2 regions of the Cyanobium sp. LEGE 06113 genome follow, and region 1 is predicted to be linked to the other one. Evidence: riboswitches for the same ligand, from Rfam matches in the RefSeq annotation. Region 1 holds a riboswitch; the other holds the start of a gene.
The links. A riboswitch is a leader RNA that binds a small molecule or an ion and turns the genes downstream of it on or off. The one in region 1 is predicted to bind thiamine pyrophosphate.
Positions count from the first base shown of each region.

Region 2: another riboswitch for thiamine pyrophosphate. It lies ahead of thiC (phosphomethylpyrimidine synthase ThiC); the one in region 1 lies ahead of thiC (phosphomethylpyrimidine synthase ThiC).

Region 1 is NZ_JADEWM010000001.1:265,213-272,281, reverse strand. Features, by position in the region: gene IQ220_RS01495 (sodium:proton antiporter) at 1-464, opposite strand, end outside; gene thiC (phosphomethylpyrimidine synthase ThiC) at 506-1,894, opposite strand; TPP riboswitch at 1,990-2,107, opposite strand; gene IQ220_RS01485 (HEAT repeat domain-containing protein) at 2,150-2,707, opposite strand; gene IQ220_RS01480 (DUF3188 domain-containing protein) at 2,796-3,047, opposite strand; gene IQ220_RS01475 (amidohydrolase) at 3,044-4,327, opposite strand; gene IQ220_RS01470 (tetratricopeptide repeat protein) at 4,355-5,167, opposite strand; gene ruvB (Holliday junction branch migration DNA helicase RuvB) at 5,164-6,255, opposite strand; gene smpB (SsrA-binding protein SmpB) at 6,357-6,857, shown strand; gene IQ220_RS01455 (serine/threonine protein kinase) at 6,854-7,069, opposite strand, start outside.
Region 2 is NZ_JADEWM010000001.1:489,936-497,004, forward strand. Features, by position in the region: gene IQ220_RS02500 (iron uptake porin) at 1-616, shown strand, start outside; partial or broken gene argS (arginine--tRNA ligase) at 1,134-2,967, shown strand; gene IQ220_RS02510 (sodium:proton antiporter) at 3,004-4,215, opposite strand; gene thiC (phosphomethylpyrimidine synthase ThiC) at 4,257-5,645, opposite strand; TPP riboswitch at 5,741-5,858, opposite strand; gene IQ220_RS02520 (HEAT repeat domain-containing protein) at 5,901-6,458, opposite strand; gene IQ220_RS02525 (DUF3188 domain-containing protein) at 6,547-6,798, opposite strand; gene IQ220_RS02530 (amidohydrolase) at 6,795-7,069, opposite strand, start outside.

The sequences.
Region 1 (7,069 bases):
GTGCTGTCGTTGAGCAGGCTCTCCGCCTCCACCAGCTCCCGCAGGCGGCCATGCACCCCGGCCTCCTTGAAGGTGGCGATCACCGACACCGGATCCGTGGCCGAGATCAGCACACCGAACAGCAGGGCCGCCTGCCAGCTCCAGTGGGCCAGGTAGTGCATGCCCAGGGTGGTGACGCCGGCGGACACCACCACCCCCAGGGTGGCCAGGGTGAGCACCACCGGCAGGTCCTTGCGCAGGGCGGGCCAGGCGATGCAGATCGCCGCCTCGAAGATCAGGGGCGGCAGGAAGGCATTGAAGATCAGCTCCCGCGTCAGGGCGATATCAGGAGCGAAGGGCAGCCAGGCCAGCAGGATGCCCCCCAGCACCAGACCCACGCTGTAGGGCAGGCGCCAGCGGCGGGCCAGCATGGCCACCACGGTCGCCACAAGCAGCAGAAGCTCAACCGTTTCGATTGTGAGCATGGGGAAGGTAACAAGGGCTGCAGAGGCCGCCCCCGCCGCACTCAGACCCCCACCGGCTGGCCTGCCGCGGCCTCCTGGGCCTTCAGCACCTGCTCCAAGCCGGCCAGATCCTCATCGGTGATCTTGGTCTGCATCGGGCAGTGCTTGGGTCCGCACATCGAGCAGAACTCGGCCTGCTTGTAGATGTCAGCCGGCAGGGTTTCGTCGTGGTATTCCTTGGCCCGCTCCGGGTCCAGGCTGAGCTCGAACTGTCTGTTCCAGTCGAAGGCATAGCGGGCGCGGCTGAGTTCGTCGTCGCGATCGCGGGCTCCTGGGCGGTGGCGGGCGAGGTCGGCGGCGTGGGCGGCGATCTTGTAGGCGATCAGGCCCTCACGCACGTCCTCGGCGTTGGGCAGGCCGAGGTGCTCCTTGGGGGTCACGTAGCAGAGCATGGCCGTGCCGTGCCAGCCGGCCAGGGCGGCGCCGATGGCGCTGGTGATGTGGTCGTAGCCGGGGGCGATATCTGTGACGAGCGGGCCGAGCACGTAGAAGGGCGCCTCGCTGCACTCCTCCATCTGCTTTTTGACGTTGAACTCGATCTGGTCCATCGGCACATGGCCCGGACCCTCCACCATCACCTGGATGTCGTGCTCCCAGGCGCGGCGGGTGAGCTGACCCAGCGTCTTCAGTTCAGCCAGCTGGGCGGCATCGGAGGCGTCGTGCTGACAGCCGGGACGCAGCGAATCACCCAGCGAGAAGCTGCAGTCGTAGCGCTTGAAGATCTCGATGATGTCATCGAAGCGGGTGAATAGCGGGTTCTGCTTGTGGTGATAGAGCATCCACTGGGCCAGGATGCCGCCGCCGCGGCTCACGATGCCGGTGAGGCGACCCTTCACCAGGGGCAGGTGCTCGATCAGCAGACCGGCGTGGATCGTCTGGTAATCAACGCCCTGCTGGCAGTGCTTCTCGATGATGTGCAGGAAGTCGTCGGCATCGAGCTTCTCGATCGAGCCGTGCACACTCTCCAGCGCCTGATACACAGGCACGGTGCCGATCGGCACGGTGGAGGCGTTGATGATCGCCGTGCGCACTTCATCGAGGTTGACACCGCCGGTGGAGAGGTCCATCACCGTGTCGGCGCCGTACTTCACGGCCAGCTGCAGCTTGGCCACCTCTTCATTGAGGTCGGAGGCGTTGGGGGAGGCGCCGATGTTGGCGTTCACCTTGCAGCGGCTGGCGATGCCGATCGCCATCGGCTCCAGGTTGGGGTGGTTGATGTTGGCGGGGATGATCAGGCGGCCCCGGGCCACCTCCTCCATCACCAGCGATGCGGGCAGGTTCTCCCGCTGCGCCACATAGGCCATCTCCTCGGTCACCACGCCCTGGCGGGCGTAGTGCATCTGCGACACGTTGGCGTCGCCACGACGCTTCTCAATCCAGGCGCTGCGCATGATCGGCTCGGGAAGGGGGTGCAAACGGACCGGCGGCCAGGGGATGGGAAGGCACAACTCCGGATCCGAACACTCCCGGGACCAGGCGGACCACGGTTGGATTCGGCACACTTCCCTGCGCCGGCATGACCCGGATCAGGTTCGGAGGGTGTGATCTCAGCCCTGGCAACACCCGCCGGAAGTGGCGTGTGCGGGGCACCCCTAGTGACATCAGAAAGCTAGCAAGGTTGTCCCTGGGGCGCCTTGCCGCGGCCGTCAGCCCTCGGCTGCCTTGCCCTGCAGTCCGTTCAGCGCCGCCGCCACCACCCGGTGGTCGCCGTCCTGCTGCAGGCCGCTGAGCAGGGTTCTGGCCCGCTCGACCACGCCGGCATCAGCCGGGGCCGAGCGCTGCTGGACCAGGCGGCCGAGGATCTCGGTGCCCCCCACCCGCACGGTGTCGTCGGCATCGGCCAGGGCCAGTTCCGCCAGTTCGAGCAGATCCGCCGCCCGCGCCTCGGGGTGCTCCGCCACGGCCGAGAGCACGCTGCAGCGCAGCAGCCACTGGGTGTCGGCCCGGAAGGCCTCGAGCACCACGGGCCAGGCCCGCTCCAGCCCGTAGCTCACCAGGGCATTGGCCGCCTCGGCGCGCACGTTGGCGTCCTCGTCGTGGTGCACGGCCTGCACCAGGGCCTCCCAGCCGGCCTCGGTCTGCTTCACGCCCAGGCCGGCGCAGCTCAGGGAGCGCACGATGAAGGCCGACTGCTCCAGCCCCCGCAGCAGCAGCGGCACCGCCTGCTCATCCGGCACCTCCCGCAGCCCCACCAGGGCAGGCATGGAACGGGAGGGATCACCGGAGAGGATGGCCTCTTCGAGCGCCGGCAGGTCGGCGGGCTGGTTCTGGGGGCGGGGGTCGGAGCTTCGCTCATGGTTCCAGCCTGGCGGATGGCCGGCCCTGGCGCAGGGCCGCCAGCAACGAGCGGCGCCGCCTGCGGCGGCTGTGGAGGCTGGTGCCGAGCAGGGCCGCGCCGATCACCAGCGCCGGCACCGCCTGCCAGCGGTCGGGGCCGCGGCGCTGGGCCAGCACTCCCAGGGCCACCACCAGCAGCAGCGGCGCGGAGAGGGCCAGCATGGTGTAGAGCAACGGGCGCTGACGCGTGGCAGCGGGGGGACTCATCGGGGCCGCTCCATCCAGCGCAGCAGGCTCAGGGTGAGCACCCGCACGCCCACCGCTAGAGCGCCCTCATCGGGGGCGAAGGTGTTGCTGTGCAGGGGGGCGCAGCCGTCGGGTCCCGCCACCCCGAGGCGGAACATCGTGCCGCGGATGCCGTCGAGCAGCTCGGCGAAGTCCTCCGCCCCCAGAGAAGGCTGATCCAGCCACTGCACCTGCTGGCTGCCCAGCACCTCACAGCCGGCCTCCGCCACCAGCTGGGTGAGGGCCGCATCGTTCTGCACGGGCGGCGAGATGCAGCGGTAGCGCACCCGGGCCTCGCCGCCATGGCCGCGGCACAGGGCGTGGACCGTCTCCTCGATCCAGGCAGGCAGCTGGGCGTGCACGTCGTTGTCGAGGCAGCGCACCGTGCCGAGCAGGCGCACGTGGTCGGCGATCACGTTGAAGGCCTTGCCCCCCTCGATCCGACCAAAGCTCACCACAACCGGATGCAGGGCATCGAGCCGCCGCGAGATCGCCTCCTGCAGCCCGCTCACCACCCTGGCCGCGATCCAGATGGCATCGGTGCTCTGGTGGGGCCGGGCGCCGTGGCCACCCTCCCCCAGCACCTCCACCTCCAGTTCGCCCGCCGCCGCCGTGAGGCTGCCGCTGCGCACCCCGATCGTGCCCACCGGAATGCTCGGAAAAGCATGCAGACCGAACAGGGCCGCCACGTTCTCCATCGCCCCATCGGCCTTCATCCAGGCGGCCCCCTGGGCCGTTTCCTCAGCGGGCTGGAACAACAGCCGCACCCGGTGGCGCAGCAGCTGGGGCTGCCGCTGGGCCACTGCGCTGAGCAGGCGGGCCACCCCCAGGCCCACGCTGGTATGGAGGTCATGGGCGCAGGCGTGCATCAGGCCCTGCGTGGTGGAGGCGTAGTCGAGCCCGGTGCGTTCCTCCACCGGCAGGGCATCCATGTCCACCCGCAGGGCCACCACGAGGGGCTCGACGGGATCGCCACCCGGCCCGGAGCCAGCCGGCCCCAGCTCGGCCAGCACGCCGGTGCGGCCCACCCCCTCGCGCACCTGCCAGCCCCAGCGGCGCAGCTCCCCGGCCACCAGAGCCGCCGTCTGCTGCTCGTGGCCACTGAGTTCGGGGTGGCGATGCAGGTGGCGGCGCAGCTGGATCAGCTCCGGCAGCACGGCCTGCAGCTCCGCCTCCAGGCCCAGGCACTGCCAGCTGAAGCCGGCACCGGAGCCGCCGGCCTGGCCAGAGGTCGCCGCAAGAGGAGTGGGGCTGGTGGGCATCAGGGGATCAGCTCAGGGGGGTGCGGCTCAGGAGAGGGCCAGGAACTGCTGGAGAGCCTCCACCGGAGCGGGCGGCCAGCGCCGCGTCTGCCGTAACCATTCTTCCTGGCGGTAGCGGGGATCGAGGCCGGAAGCGGCCGCCCAGTTGCTCTCGGCCTCGCCGCGGTGGCCCTGTTGCCAGAGCAGGGCCGTGAGGCCGGCGCGGGCGTCAGCGAACAGGGGATAGCGGCGGATCAGCGCGCGCAGCGCCTGTTCAGCCTCGGCGCGATCCCCCAGCTGGAACGCGGCCAGGGCGGCACTGGAGCGGGCCATCGCAAAGCCCGGCCGGGCCAGCGACGCCGCCTCGAAGCTGGCCCGGGCCGCCGGCCAGTCGCCCTGGGAGCCGAGCACGTTGCCGAGGTTGTAGAGGGCCGAGGCATCGGCTGGATCACGCTCCAGGATCCAGTGGTAATCGTCTGCGGCGGCCTGCCAGCGCCCCAGCGACTCCTCAGCGGTGCCGCGGTTGAGGTGGGGGTCGGGGCTGGCCGGATCGAGCTCTGCGGCGCGGCTCTGGTCGGCAATCGCCGCCTCGGCATCGCCCAGGGCCAGGCGCACATTGCCGCGGTTGCTCCAGGCGGCGGCGTCGCCGGGCGCCAGCTCCAGCACCTCATCCCAGAGGGGCAGGGCCTCGCCGAAGCGCCCCTGGCGGCTGGCCAGCAGGGCCTGCTCGAACAGCCGCTCGTGGGCGGCGGGATCCGGCTCGGCACCTGCGGCCCCTGCACTCCCCAGCCAGACCAGCAGCACCAACCCGGTGGCCAGCAGAAGCCTCGACAGGCGGGTAGCGAGGGCTCGCCAGCTCATGCGATGGCGCCCTGGGCGTCGAGATGGGCGCGGCCGGCCGGTGTGAGCAAGCGCCCCCGGGGGGTGCGTTGCAGCAGGCCCTGCTGCAGCAGGTAGGGCTCCACCACCGCCTCGAGGGTGGCGGGGTCCTCGCCGAGGCCGGCGGCCAGGGTGTCGAGCCCCACCGGGCCGCCCCCGTAGGCCTCCAGCATCAGCCGCAGCAGGCGACGGTCGTGGGCATCGAGGCCGCGGCCGTCGACGCGGTGCAGGCTGAGGGCCTGGTCCACCAGGGCCGCCGTGATCAAGGGCTCACCGTTGACGGCCGCCACATCCCGCACCCGGCGCAGCAGCCGGTTGGCGATCCGCGGCGTGCCCCGGCAGCGGCGGGCCACCTCCAGGGCCGCCTCGGACTCGAGCTGCAGGCGCAGCAGCCCGGCCGCCCGCTGCACGATCGCCTGCAGGTCCTGCAGGCCGTAGAACTCCAGCCGCTGGATCAGGCCAAAGCGATCCCGCAGCGGCGAACTCAGCGAGCCCGCCCTGGTGGTGGCCCCCACCAGGGTGAAGGGCGGCAGCGGCAGGCTGCGGGTGCGGGCGGTGGTGCCCTTGCCCACGGTGAGATCGAGGCGGAAGTCCTCCATGGCCGGATAGAGCAGCTCCTCGGCAACCCGGCTGAGCCGGTGGATCTCATCGATGAACAGCAGCTCGCGGGGCTGCAGGTTCACCAGCAGGCCCACGATGTCGCGGGGGCGCTCCAGGGCCGGCGCGCTGGTGATGCGGCAGCGCACCCCCAGCTCCTCGGCCAGCACCAGGGCCATGGTGGTCTTGCCCAGGCCCGGGGGGCCGTAGAGCAGCACGTGATCGAGGGCCTCGGCGCGGGCCTGGGTGGCCTCGATGGCGATGCCGAGCACCTGCTTGAGTTCGCCCTGGCCGATGTAGTCGGCCAGGCGACGCGGCCGCAGCGAGTCCTCGCGGGCCTGGGGAGCCTCAGGCGCAGCCTCGGGCCGGGGGGCAGTCTCGGCATCAGCCTGGGGATCCACCAGCCGCTGCCCGGAGCCGGCGCCGCTGCGGCGGCGATCCTGGCCCTGGGATCCGGAGGAGACGATCGCCATGGCTGGAGGGTACCGGCCCCGCCCAGCCGCTGTGCCGCCTGGGGTGCCCTGCAGGGCACCTAGGGTCGGCAGTGGAGCAGGCGCGCAGCGAGAGCGAAACCATGGCCAAGGGCGGCACCAAGAAGCTGGCCGCCAGGGCCCAGCGGGATGCGGCTCGGCGCCTGCTGGCCGACAACCGCTTCGCCCGGCACCAGTACGAGATCCTCGACGACCTCGAATGCGGCATCGAGCTGCTCGGCACGGAGGTGAAATCGGTGCGGGCGGGGCAGGCGAACCTGCGCGACGGCTTCTGCCTGATCCGCAACGGCGAGCTGCAGCTGCACAACGTGCACATCTCCCCCCACAGCCATGCCGGCGCCTACTTCAACCACGAGCCGCTGCGGGTGCGCCGCCTGCTGGCCCACCGCCGCGAGATCGAGCGCCTGCGCGTGGCCCTGGAGCAGAAGGGCCTCACCCTGATCCCACTCAACCTGCACCTGCACGGCTCCTGGATCAAGGTGTCCCTGGGCCTGGGCAAGGGCCGCAAGCTGCACGACAAACGGCAGGAGGAGCGGCGCAAGCAGGAGGCCAAGGACACCCGCTCCGCCATCGCCCGGCTCTAGGCGCCCGGCTGGTTCGGCTCGTCGTCGCCGTTGGGGGTCCCGACGGGAGGGGGGGGCTCCCGGAGCAGCGGCGGCCCGCCGTCCGGGGGGGCCTCCGGTCGGGCGGCTGGAGGGGCCGAGCGCGGCGGCGGGTCCGCTGTCCCGCCAGGCTCCGGTGCTGCTTCAGGGGTCTGGGGAGTGGTGGGCTCCGGAGGGGCGCTGGGCACGGGCAG
Region 2 (7,069 bases), 220 kb from region 1:
CGGAGCCGGCCTGCAGTGGCAGAAGGAAGGATGGGCTTTTACCATGGCCTACGTGTCTGACATCGGTGCAGCCTCCGACTCAACCGTCGGCGCCGGGCGGGACTTTATCGTGACCGCACAGGGGGGCTACATCGGAGAGAACTGGGGCGGTGCCATTGCCTATACCTACTCTGACTACGATCCGTTCGAGCTCTTCCCCACCAGCGCCAGCAATAACGTGGCCGTGAGCGGCTACTGGCAGCCGAAGGAAGCTGGCTGGGTACCTTCGATCAGCGCCGGTTTTGGCTGGTCGGACATCGACCGCCGCTCCAACGATGAGGCTTGGAGCTGGATGGTGGGCCTCACCTGGGATGACATGTTCATCAAGGGCAACAGCCTCGGCATGGCCCTCGGCAGTGTGGGAGTGGTGGATGGGGGCAAGTGCGGCACGGTGGGAACCTGCAGCAACAGCCTCTGGGTTGATGGGGGCGATGGGAACGACAACCTGGCCTACGAGCTCTGGTACAACTGGCAGGTCACGGACAACATCGCGGTGACTCCCGCCTTTTTCTACATCGAGAACACCGGCACGGATGACACCTTTGGTGGCATGTTGAAAACCACGTTCTCCTTCTAAGGCTGATTCAGCCCGTTTGATAACGATCTCTGGCGCTGAGACTCTCTGGAGTTTCGGCGCTTTTTCAGCAAGGAGGCAACGCTGAAGCTCAGGCCTGGCCGCCACGCCGGTCTGCAACCTGCGGCTTCGCCCGAGGCCTGGGGCCTGGCCTGCGCCCCAGCGGGATCTGCCCCGGCGTCACCGTTCCAGAGCAGGAACCAGCGCTGACCCCGACGCCAACCACCTGGGGCAGCGTGGCCAGTGAAACGATGGGGATCGGGCAACAGATCACTCTCCAATCAGGCCGAAGCGCAGGCACACCAGTGGAAGTGAGTGCTGCTCCCCACCCCTAGCGCCATCGACCGCTGCGACCCAGGAAGAAAGCGTGAATCAGAGGTGACCCAGGGCAGCCGACGGCGTGCCCGATGTGACATGGCCCTGCAGCCCGGGGGCAGGGGGGCCAGCGACGGAAGGCGGAGGGGGATGATCGGAGCCGGATTGTTGTTCCACCCCGGCACACCGGCCGCCCCTGCCACCCATGCTGCGCATCGCCCACGCCCTTGAAGCCCAGCTCACGGCGGCCCTGGAGCGGGCGTTTCCCGATCAGGCGGCGGTGGCGCGGCAGGGCGGAGGCCGCCTGGATCCCCAGCTGGGGGCGGCCAGCAAGCCTGAATTCGGCGATTTCCAGGCCAATGGCGCCCTGGCCCTGGCCAAGCCGCTGGGCCAGGCGCCCCGCGCCATCGCCAGCGCACTTGTGGCTGAGCTCGGCACCGACCCCAGCTTCACGGAGCTCTGCCTGGAGCCCCAGATTGCCGGCCCAGGCTTCATCAACCTCACCCTGCGGCCGGAGCGGCTGGCGGCCGAGCTGGCGCACCGCCTCGACGATCCGCGCCTGGGGGTGCCGAGCGTGCGGGAGCCCGGCTCTATAGCGCCGGCGCCGGTGATCGTGGACTTCTCCAGCCCCAACATCGCCAAGGAGATGCACGTGGGGCACCTGCGCTCCACGATCATCGGCGACTCCCTGGCCCGGCTGCTGGAGTTTCGCGGCCATCCGGTGCTGCGGCTCAACCACGTGGGCGACTGGGGCACCCAGTTCGGCATGCTGATCACCCATCTCAAGCAGGTGGCGCCGGAGGCCCTCAGCACCGCCGACGCGGTGGACCTGGGCGATCTGGTGGCCTTCTACCGCCAGGCCAAGGCCCGCTTCGATGCCGATGGCGCCTTCCAGGCCAGCTCCCGCGAGGAGGTGGTGAAGCTGCAGGGGGGCGATCCGGTGTCGCTGAAGGCCTGGGGGCTGCTGTGCGACCAGAGCCGCCGCGAGTTTCAGAAGCTCTACGACCGCCTCGCCATCGACCTGAGCGAGCGGGGTGAGTCGTTCTACAACCGCTATCTGGGGGCGGTGGTGGCCGATCTGGAGGCCTGTGGCCTGCTGGTGACCGACGACGGCGCCCGCTGTGTGTTCCTCGAAGGCGTGAGTGGAAAAGACGGCAAGCCCCTGCCGGTGATCGTGCAGAAGCGCGACGGCGGCTTCAACTACGCCACCACCGACCTGGCCGCGATCCGCTACCGCTTCGCGGCGCCGCCGGAGGGGGATGGCGCCCGGCGGGTGATCTACGTGACCGATGCGGGCCAGGCGGCCCACTTTGCGGGGGTGTTCCAGGTGGCCGAGAGGGCCGGCTGGATCCCGGCCGGGGCACGCCTGGAGCATGTGCTTCGGGCTGGTGCAGGGCGACGACGGCAAGAAGCTGAAGACCCGTGCCGGCGACACCGTGCGCCTGCGCGACCTGCTGGATGAGGCCGTGGAGCGGGCCGAGGCTGACCTGCGCCGCCGCCTAAGCGAAGAAGAGCGCAGCGAAGACGAGGCCTTCATCGAGCAGGTGGCCACCACCGTGGGCCTGGCGGCGGTGAAGTACGCCGATCTCAGCCAGAACCGCAGCACCAACTATCAGTTCAGCTTCGATCGCATGCTGGCGCTGCAGGGCAACACGGCCCCCTACCTGCTCTATTCCGTGGTGCGCATCGCCGGCATCGCCCGCAAGGGGGGCGATGGGGCGGCGGCCGGTTCCGGGGATCCAGCCCCGGAGGCACCCAGCGCGCTGAGCTTCAGCGAACCGCAGGAATGGGCCCTGGTGCGGGAGCTGCTCAAGCTCGATGGCGTGATCGTGGAGGTGGAGGAGGAGCTGCTGCCCAACCGCCTGTGCAGTTACCTGTTCGAGCTCAGCCAGGTGTTCAACCGCTTCTACGACCAGGTGCCCGTGCTCAAGGCACCTGAGCCGGCCCGCGCCTCGCGCCTGGCCCTCTGCCAGCTCACCGCCGCCACCCTGAAGCTGGGCATGGGGCTGCTGGGCATTCCGACCCTGGAGCGGATGTGAGCGCAAGGGGGGCGGCGCCGCACAGGACCGCTCAGCTCAGCCCGAGGACTCGACAGGACTGCCGGACGGTGCAGGCGCGATCTCCCCAAGCCCCCGCATCAGCGGCGTGATCGACAGACCCTGCACGATCACCGAGAAGGCCACAACCGCAAAGGCCGTTGTCACCACGGCGTCGCGGTAGGGAAGGCTGGTGGGCAAGCCCAGGGCGAGCGCCAGGGCGAGGGCACCGCGCAGGCCGCCCCAGAAGAGCACGTGCTGGTGGTTGGCCTTCACCCGCAGCGACGACGAACCGAACAGAACGCAGCAGCCATAGGTGGAGAGGGCCCGGCCGGCCAGCACCAGGCCAATGGCGATGCCGATCGGCAGCAGCACCCGGGAGAAATTCTGGTGGGCCTCCAGCATTCCCATCAGCAGGAAGATCAGCGAATTCACCACGAAGGCGGCGTACTCCCAGAAGGATTCCACCGCTTCGCGGCCTTTGGGGGAGATGGCGCCCAGGGGGCCGAGGTTGCCCAGCATGATGCCGGCGGTGAGGGTGGCCAGCACCCCCGACACCTCCAGTTGCTCCGCCAGCAGAAAGGAGCCGTAGGCCGCCACCGTGGTGAAGGTGATCTCCACCAAGGGGTCCTCGGTGCGGCCGGCCAGGGCGAGCAGGGCCGCGGCCACGGCGGCGCCACAGGCCACCCCACCCACGATCGTGAGTGCCAGAAACTGGACGGTGCCCAGGGGCGTGATCGTGGCGCCGGTGGCGAAGGCGATCGCAATGGCGAAACCCACAGCGGCGGTGCTGTCGTTGAGCAGGCTCTCCGCCTCCACCAGCTCCCGCAGGCGGCCATGCACCCCGGCCTCCTTGAAGGTGGCGATCACCGACACCGGATCCGTGGCCGAGATCAGCACACCGAACAGCAGGGCCGCCTGCCAGCTCCAGTGGGCCAGGTAGTGCATGCCCAGGGTGGTGACGCCGGCGGACACCACCACCCCCAGGGTGGCCAGGGTGAGCACCACCGGCAGGTCCTTGCGCAGGGCGGGCCAGGCGATGCAGATCGCCGCCTCGAAGATCAGGGGCGGCAGGAAGGCATTGAAGATCAGCTCCCGCGTCAGGGCGATATCAGGAGCGAAGGGCAGCCAGGCCAGCAGGATGCCCCCCAGCACCAGACCCACGCTGTAGGGCAGGCGCCAGCGGCGGGCCAGCATGGCCACCACGGTCGCCACAAGCAGCAGAAGCTCAACCGTTTCGATTGTGAGCATGGGGAAGGTAACAAGGGCTGCAGAGGCCGCCCCCGCCGCACTCAGACCCCCACCGGCTGGCCTGCCGCGGCCTCCTGGGCCTTCAGCACCTGCTCCAAGCCGGCCAGATCCTCATCGGTGATCTTGGTCTGCATCGGGCAGTGCTTGGGTCCGCACATCGAGCAGAACTCGGCCTGCTTGTAGATGTCAGCCGGCAGGGTTTCGTCGTGGTATTCCTTGGCCCGCTCCGGGTCCAGGCTGAGCTCGAACTGTCTGTTCCAGTCGAAGGCATAGCGGGCGCGGCTGAGTTCGTCGTCGCGATCGCGGGCTCCTGGGCGGTGGCGGGCGAGGTCGGCGGCGTGGGCGGCGATCTTGTAGGCGATCAGGCCCTCACGCACGTCCTCGGCGTTGGGCAGGCCGAGGTGCTCCTTGGGGGTCACGTAGCAGAGCATGGCCGTGCCGTGCCAGCCGGCCAGGGCGGCGCCGATGGCGCTGGTGATGTGGTCGTAGCCGGGGGCGATATCTGTGACGAGCGGGCCGAGCACGTAGAAGGGCGCCTCGCTGCACTCCTCCATCTGCTTTTTGACGTTGAACTCGATCTGGTCCATCGGCACATGGCCCGGACCCTCCACCATCACCTGGATGTCGTGCTCCCAGGCGCGGCGGGTGAGCTGACCCAGCGTCTTCAGTTCAGCCAGCTGGGCGGCATCGGAGGCGTCGTGCTGACAGCCGGGACGCAGCGAATCACCCAGCGAGAAGCTGCAGTCGTAGCGCTTGAAGATCTCGATGATGTCATCGAAGCGGGTGAATAGCGGGTTCTGCTTGTGGTGATAGAGCATCCACTGGGCCAGGATGCCGCCGCCGCGGCTCACGATGCCGGTGAGGCGACCCTTCACCAGGGGCAGGTGCTCGATCAGCAGACCGGCGTGGATCGTCTGGTAATCAACGCCCTGCTGGCAGTGCTTCTCGATGATGTGCAGGAAGTCGTCGGCATCGAGCTTCTCGATCGAGCCGTGCACACTCTCCAGCGCCTGATACACAGGCACGGTGCCGATCGGCACGGTGGAGGCGTTGATGATCGCCGTGCGCACTTCATCGAGGTTGACACCGCCGGTGGAGAGGTCCATCACCGTGTCGGCGCCGTACTTCACGGCCAGCTGCAGCTTGGCCACCTCTTCATTGAGGTCGGAGGCGTTGGGGGAGGCGCCGATGTTGGCGTTCACCTTGCAGCGGCTGGCGATGCCGATCGCCATCGGCTCCAGGTTGGGGTGGTTGATGTTGGCGGGGATGATCAGGCGGCCCCGGGCCACCTCCTCCATCACCAGCGATGCGGGCAGGTTCTCCCGCTGCGCCACATAGGCCATCTCCTCGGTCACCACGCCCTGGCGGGCGTAGTGCATCTGCGACACGTTGGCGTCGCCACGACGCTTCTCAATCCAGGCGCTGCGCATGATCGGCTCGGGAAGGGGGTGCAAACGGACCGGCGGCCAGGGGATGGGAAGGCACAACTCCGGATCCGAACACTCCCGGGACCAGGCGGACCACGGTTGGATTCGGCACACTTCCCTGCGCCGGCATGACCCGGATCAGGTTCGGAGGGTGTGATCTCAGCCCTGGCAACACCCGCCGGAAGTGGCGTGTGCGGGGCACCCCTAGTGACATCAGAAAGCTAGCAAGGTTGTCCCTGGGGCGCCTTGCCGCGGCCGTCAGCCCTCGGCTGCCTTGCCCTGCAGTCCGTTCAGCGCCGCCGCCACCACCCGGTGGTCGCCGTCCTGCTGCAGGCCGCTGAGCAGGGTTCTGGCCCGCTCGACCACGCCGGCATCAGCCGGGGCCGAGCGCTGCTGGACCAGGCGGCCGAGGATCTCGGTGCCCCCCACCCGCACGGTGTCGTCGGCATCGGCCAGGGCCAGTTCCGCCAGTTCGAGCAGATCCGCCGCCCGCGCCTCGGGGTGCTCCGCCACGGCCGAGAGCACGCTGCAGCGCAGCAGCCACTGGGTGTCGGCCCGGAAGGCCTCGAGCACCACGGGCCAGGCCCGCTCCAGCCCGTAGCTCACCAGGGCATTGGCCGCCTCGGCGCGCACGTTGGCGTCCTCGTCGTGGTGCACGGCCTGCACCAGGGCCTCCCAGCCGGCCTCGGTCTGCTTCACGCCCAGGCCGGCGCAGCTCAGGGAGCGCACGATGAAGGCCGACTGCTCCAGCCCCCGCAGCAGCAGCGGCACCGCCTGCTCATCCGGCACCTCCCGCAGCCCCACCAGGGCAGGCATGGAACGGGAGGGATCACCGGAGAGGATGGCCTCTTCGAGCGCCGGCAGGTCGGCGGGCTGGTTCTGGGGGCGGGGGTCGGAGCTTCGCTCATGGTTCCAGCCTGGCGGATGGCCGGCCCTGGCGCAGGGCCGCCAGCAACGAGCGGCGCCGCCTGCGGCGGCTGTGGAGGCTGGTGCCGAGCAGGGCCGCGCCGATCACCAGCGCCGGCACCGCCTGCCAGCGGTCGGGGCCGCGGCGCTGGGCCAGCACTCCCAGGGCCACCACCAGCAGCAGCGGCGCGGAGAGGGCCAGCATGGTGTAGAGCAACGGGCGCTGACGCGTGGCAGCGGGGGGACTCATCGGGGCCGCTCCATCCAGCGCAGCAGGCTCAGGGTGAGCACCCGCACGCCCACCGCTAGAGCGCCCTCATCGGGGGCGAAGGTGTTGCTGTGCAGGGGGGCGCAGCCGTCGGGTCCCGCCACCCCGAGGCGGAACATCGTGCCGCGGATGCCGTCGAGCAGCTCGGCGAAGTCCTCCGCCCCCAGAGAAGGCTGATCCAGCCACTGCACCTGCTGGCTGCCCAGCACCTCACAGCCGGCCTCCGCCACCAGCTGGGTGAGGGCCGCATCGT